Regions from separate parts of the Vagococcus xieshaowenii genome, predicted to be linked through region 1. Evidence: predicted binding sites of a transcription regulator. Region 1 holds the regulator's gene; the other holds the start of a gene.
The links. Region 1 encodes LexA, which represses DNA repair genes until DNA is damaged. Its sites were predicted from a motif close to CNAACANNTGTTNG; they were not measured.
Positions count from the first base shown of each region.

Region 1 (3,433 bases):
AAGTAGTCAACGAATACAAAGAACGTTCCGCCATAAACTTTTGTTCCACCATGTAATGCAATACCGTTCATTGCAGCGGCCATAGCAAATTCACGAACACCAAACCAGATATTACGACCTTCATAATGATCAGCATCAAAATCGGTTTCACCAGCAATCATCGTGTTATTTGAGCCAGATAAATCAGCAGAACCACCCCATAATGTAGGGACTGTTTTAGCTAACGCTTGGATCATTTCACTTGATGTTACACGACTTGCTTTAGCTGCATCTGCTTCTTGATAAATAGGCATTTCAGCATCCCAATTTTCTGGTAATTCATTAGCAAAGCCAGCTAATAATTGTGCCGCTAACTCTGGATATTCAGCTTGATAAGAGGCAAACAATTCGTTCCACTGTGCTTCAGCTGCTTCACCGTTAGCATTAATTGTTGCTTCAAAACGTTCTTTTGCTTCAGTAGGGACTTCAAAGGCTTCATATTCCCAGCCATAAGCTGCTTTAGCTGTTGCAATTCCGTCCATACCAAGTGGAGCACCATGAACTTTATTAGTCCCTGCGTTTGGCGCACCAAATCCGATAACTGTTTTTACTTCAATAATAGTTGGTTTGTTAGTTTCAGCTTTCGCTTCATCAATAGCTTTAGAAATAGCTGCTAAATCGTTGCCATCTTTCACTAAAATATGTTGCCAACCTGTTGCTTCAAAACGTCCTTTTACATCTTCACTAAATGATTTGTCTAAATCACCATCTAAAGAGATATCATTTGAGTCATATAAAACAATCAATTTATCTAATTTCAAGTGTCCTGCTAAGCTAATAGCTTCTTGAGAAATACCTTCCATCAAGTCACCATCACCACAAATAGCATAAGTATAATGATCCATCACTTTATAATTAGGACGGTTATACGTTGCTGCTAAATGTGCTTCTGCCATTGCAAAACCGACACTCATTGCAATCCCTTGTCCTAAAGGTCCTGTTGTCGCTTCGATACCATCTGTATGATGAACTTCAGGATGTCCCGGTGTACGACTTTCCCATTGACGGAAATTTTTAATATCTTCAATTGTCACATCATACCCTGCCATATGTAATAAGCTATATTGTAATGCAGAACCATGTCCAGCAGACAAAATAAAACGGTCACGGTCAATCCAGTTTCTTGAAGTCTTTGGGTTCACTTTTAAATGTTTTGTCCATAATGCATAAGCCATTGGTGCAGCTCCCATTGGTAAACCGGGATGCCCAGAATTTGCTTTTTGAATCATATCCATACTTAATGTACGTAATGTGTTAACGCCTAATTCATCAATTTTATCGAACAACATGATCATCTCCTATGTTTTAGGTTTTTTTTACCTTTATTACATTTTACTATTTTTTTACACTATACGCAATGTTTTTTTGTAAACAGTTTCACTAATCTTCTAAATGACGACCATGAATTTGTTTATCTTTTTGAATACGTTTTAACTTATCAGGCGTTACATCTGTTCCTTCTTGGTCCACTACTTTCATGCCTTCGATATGATGACGCATGCCACCTCTAAAAACTGTTAAGTATTCTTCTCTTAATGCCTGTTGTTCTAAAATTTCTTCCTTTGTTAAACCTTCAGCTTTTTTCTTACGTGCTAACTCATTAATTCTAGCCATTTTTTCTTTTGATAACATTTTCATCAGTCCTCCTATACAATTACCTATTTTAATCGATATTGTCATAAAACACAAACCTCCAACTTACGAACGTGTGTTTGATTACTTCTACTTAATGTGTTAGAATTTAACTAATCAAACTAACTACTAGGAGGATTTCCTGTGACGAATAAAAAAGAGAATCGCCAATTAAGCATTTTACATTATATACATGAAACCGTAGAACAACGTGGTTATCCACCTACTGTCAGAGAAATATGTGAAGCAGTCAATTTATCTTCTACTTCTACCGTTCATGGTCACTTAGCGCGACTAGAACAAAAAGGATTATTATTACGCGACCCATCCAAACCACGTGCTATTGAAGTAACTAAGTTGGGATTAGAACTATTAGGTATTCAACCATCTACTATTCCTGTACTTGGAACAGTAACTGCGGGTGAACCTATATTAGCGGTTGAAAATGCCTCTGATTTCTTTCCTGTCCCGCCAGAATTCAAAAATGAAACCAGACCTTTATTTATGCTAACCATACGGGGCACTAGCATGATAAACAAAGGTATTGTTGACGGCGACTTCGTCATTGTACGTAAACAAGAACAAGCTAGCAACGGGGATATCGTCATTGCCATGACAGATGAAGATGAAGCAACGTGCAAAACCTTTTATAAAGAAGACAATCGTATCAGATTACAACCTGAAAACGATGCACTTGATCCCATCTATTTAGAGTCATGTACTATTCTAGGAAAAGTCGTTGGCCTTTATCGTTCTTTTTAATAATAACCCTTTACAACACGAACAAATGTTTGTATAATAAAAACAAGAACAAACGTTCGTATCAAGGAGGAGTTATTTATGACTGGTATTAGACGATTATTTTTTATTTTTTTCACCTTGCTTACAGGTATATTTTTAGGCGCATTTGGCCTTAAATTAGCCCTTATTATTTCAATTCCACTATTTGCCACACTTATTATTTTGTGGGACGAAAAAAAGTATGAAACACGACAACAACACGTTACTTATTATCAACACCACTATTATGAAGACTACTAAAAAGGAACGAGGCTAAGCCTCGTTCCTTTTTCTTATTCCGCTTCTTTTTCTGATACATTTTCTGTCCTACTATTTTTTTTATCTTCTTTAGCTAACTCTTTACCTAGTTCGATAATAAAATCATGTAATTGATCTTTCACTTCAGCGTGTTCTAAACCATACTCGATACTTGATTTTAAGAAACCAAATTTATCTCCTACATCATAACGTTTACCCGTAAATTTATGACCAAATACGCGTTGTGTTTTATTCAATTCATCAATAGCATCTGTTAATTGAATTTCTCCACCTGCTCCTGGGGCTTGTTTTTCTAATAAATCAAAAATTTCTGGTGTAAACAAATAACGGCCGATAATAGCTAGGTTACTTGGTGCATCTTCTGGCTTAGGTTTTTCAACAAAATGATTCACGTTGTACAACCCATCCTTCACTTCGCTTTCTGGTGCTATAATCCCATACTTAGAAGTATCTTCATGCGGCACTTCCATAACAGCAATAGTAGATGCTTTTGTTTCATTGTAATTATCGATTAGTTGTTTTGTTAAAGGAACCTCATCCGTCATAATATCATCACCAAGCATGACCACAAACGGTTCATCTCCCACAAAGGCTTTTCCTAAAGAAACCGCGTGGCCTAGTCCTAGTGCACGAGATTGGCGGATAAAATGTAAATTAATACCAGTTGTTGCTTCCACGGTTTCTAATAATTCCCATTTACCTT
Region 1 is NZ_CP038865.1:825,149-828,581, reverse strand. Features, by position in the region: gene tkt (transketolase) at 1-1,325, opposite strand, end outside; gene E4Z98_RS04055 (DUF896 family protein) at 1,420-1,671, opposite strand; gene lexA (transcriptional repressor LexA) at 1,816-2,433, shown strand; gene E4Z98_RS04045 (hypothetical protein) at 2,512-2,712, shown strand; gene galU (UTP--glucose-1-phosphate uridylyltransferase GalU) at 2,745-3,433, opposite strand, start outside.

Region 2 (3,433 bases), 310 kb from region 1:
AAATTGCCCTTCAACAGGCTCTACAAAACGGCCTAATTGATCACGAGCGTTTAAATAAACGGCTACTCGCTTATTTTTCAAATATGCTTTTATCAATACGTCATCTATCTCATTGGGTGACATTAACGGTTTACTTTTAGTTTTCTTTTGGGAAAATTGATTATTTTTTTCAATACTTGTCGTGAGTTCCTCCATTGAAAAAGAAGTCCCCCATTTCAAACCAAAGGGACGATCTTGATAATCATTATAAGGAATAAATTCCTTTTTAGTTCGCTTCAATTCATCTCATCCTTAACTTTCTATTCTAATCCACCCATACCACCTGCATGACCTCCAACTAAACTAGAACGCGCAATAGCCCGTCCTCCTTCAAGCAAGCTATTGGCATGAATAAGTGCTCGAAAGCCATGTTTTTTTCTAATAGCATCTACTACATCATCCACTTGTACTCGTTTAATTTGGCTTTCTGGTTCTTCAAATAAATTCAATTGTAACGCATGCGTATAGATTAAGTCACTTGCTTGAATCGCCACCGTTCTTACATGTTCGCAACGATAAAACTGACGGAATATACCTAACAAATAGCGAGCTAACTCGCCACTTGTATTAGTTGGACGAATCTTTAATTGCTTTCTAAAGCCGGTTTTACCATCATCGCTAAGATAGCCTAAAGAAAAACCTATTGTTAAGCAAATCACCTGTGACTTCGCACCCAAACGTCTAAGTCGAGTGCCGACTTGATCTGCCATCTCAGTTATCACGATTTCTAACTCTTTAGGATCATGATAATTACGAGGTAATACTTGAGAATTCCCAATAGACTTAGATAAAGGATGGTATACTTGTCCCAAAAAAGTCCGATCAATCCCCCAAGCGTGGGCATATAATTGTGTCCCAATCACCCCTAATGCTTCTTTTAACAGATAGTAATCAGCATGTGCCAAGTCATAAAGATTATAAATATTTAACGCTTGTAACCGACGCGTAGTGCGTTTGCCAATCCCCCAAAAATCGGTTAAATCTGAAATCTTCCATATTTTATTAGGGACATCTTGATAACGCCATTCCGCTTTCATATGCCGATAATATTTAGACTCATTATCTAGAGCCAATTTAGCAAGTAATGGATTGTCTCCAATCCCAACTGCCGTATAAATACCTGTCTTAATATATACCTCACGCTGAATTAAGCGCGCCATTTCAAAAGCTGAGGAAACATGATACATTTTCATCCCCTCTGTCATATCCAGAAAACTCTCATCTACTGAATAAACATGATGATTGTTATCATCAGCAAATTGTTTATAGATAGCATTTATTTCTTGATTTTTTTCCATATAAAGACGCATACGAGGAGGGGCGATAATTAAGTCATCAGGATATGGGTAGGGTAGGTCTCTTGCTCGTGAAACATTAGAAATACCATAAGCTTTTTTGGCCATAGGAGAACTGGCTAAAATTAGGCCACTACCACGTTCTTTAGGATTATCACTAGGATAACTCATGACAACAAGCTTGGTTTTTAACGGATTTAGACCACGTTCAACACATTCAACAGACGCATAAAAAGACTTACAATCAATACATAAAATATCTCGTGAAGGCTCTTTTTCATAATCAAATATCGGATTCTTTTGACAATCATTCAATATAACCACTCCTTTTACACGCAAACATTTGTTCTTACACACTTCAATTAGAACATACGTTCGTATTTTTCGTCAAGTAAAAACAAAAAAAGATATGACCCAAAATTGGTCATATCTTTTTTGAAATTATCCTAAGTGATGATTAATATCGTCTTTAACATCTTCAGTTGTTTCTTTAGCTGCTGTGACAACCTCTTCGGCGACATCTTTTGCTGTATCCACTGTTTCATCTACAGTATCCTTAGCATCAGCTACTAATTCTTCTGTTTCAGATTTATCAAAAGCAGACTTAACTCCATCTTTAACATCCGCTGCCATATCTTGGGCATGATCTACTGCTTTACCAGACATTTCTTTGACATCCAGAACAATGTCTTGAGCGCCGTCAACTAAATTGTCTAAACGTTCTTCCCATTCAGATTTTTCAACTGTTTCTTTCAAATCGTCTGCTAATTCTTCAGAGTTCTTTTTTAATGTTGATAATGTTGAATCTTTAATATCTTGTGCTTTTGAAAGAGCTTTGTTACCTTTTTCTTTTGCTAGTTGTGTATAGTCTGATGATTTAGCTTTTAAATCATCCATTTGTTCCAACAATTCTTCACGAGTTTCTTTTCCTGCTTTTGGTGCCATCAATAATGCTGCCGCTGCTGCCGCTGCTCCACCGATAATTGCGCCTAATAAGAAGCCACCATTATTCTTTTTACTCATAAAAATCCCTCCTATAAATAATAAGTTATTTTTTCTTTCTCAATAATTTAAAAGCTGATTGGCCAACTTTAGTGACAACAGATGCTTTCACTGCATTACCACCCATCACACCAAGTTTATTGGCAACATTTCGACTTGAGTTGTTAATACTTGAAACGCTATCCCCCAAATCTGCTGCTGCTTTAAACAAAGGTTGAATAGTCTCAACCTTACCATTGACATCATTTAATAAATCATTGCTCTTAATTAATAATTCTTCCACTTGATGGCTTAAAACATCAACATCTTTAGCCACAAGTTTTAACGTACGATTACTTTCATCCACAATATCTTGCGTTTTTTTCATCGTTTTATTTGCGTTATCTAATGTTTCTTTTAATTTTGGTAATAATGTCATTAAAAAGAAGATTAGCACAACAACTAAAATAACAAATGCTATAGCTGCAATTAGCGCAGCCACTTCTGTTCCTGTCATAATATCTACCTCTTTTCCTTCTATTTTCCCTATTTTTAGCATAACATTAAGCCCAATTTTTCACAACTATTACCAATTATTCACGTTTATTTTTTACAATTATCTTAAGAATCTGATACACTTACATTATGAAAATTTTTATAGAAAGTGAGTCTATCTATGCTATTCTTAACTACTCAAACAGAATCATCTGATATCTTACTACAAGAAGACCCTGTTAAACAACTAAACTTATTAGCTAGCTATTGGCAATCAATTGATTGGTCGTCAATTTTATCTCTTGTCATCAACAAAGGCATACTCATTATTGTCACTACTGTATTAATTCTTTTAGTAAAAAAAATCGGTAATCATTTAATCAAGCAGTCTTTTCAATCTAAAAAATTCACTGAAAATCACGGTCAAAATCGAATTGAAACGTTATACTCCCTGACCAAAAATATATTCAGTTATATTTTGTTGTTCATCTACCTTTACACCATTTTAACTATCATTGGCATTCCTGTTGGCTCATTAATTGCGGGTGCTGGGATTGCTGGTGTAGCAATTGGATTAGGTGCTCAAGGGTTTATTAATGACTTCATCACCGGCTTTTTCATTA
Region 2 is NZ_CP038865.1:1,132,039-1,135,471, forward strand. Features, by position in the region: gene E4Z98_RS05475 (hypothetical protein) at 1-279, opposite strand, end outside; gene E4Z98_RS05480 (Y-family DNA polymerase) at 300-1,649, opposite strand; gene E4Z98_RS05485 (YtxH domain-containing protein) at 1,776-2,357, opposite strand; gene E4Z98_RS05490 (DUF948 domain-containing protein) at 2,383-2,832, opposite strand; gene E4Z98_RS05495 (mechanosensitive ion channel family protein) at 2,992-3,433, shown strand, end outside.
Region 2: the regulator LexA is predicted to act here: its motif matches at 1,699-1,712, upstream of E4Z98_RS05480 (Y-family DNA polymerase).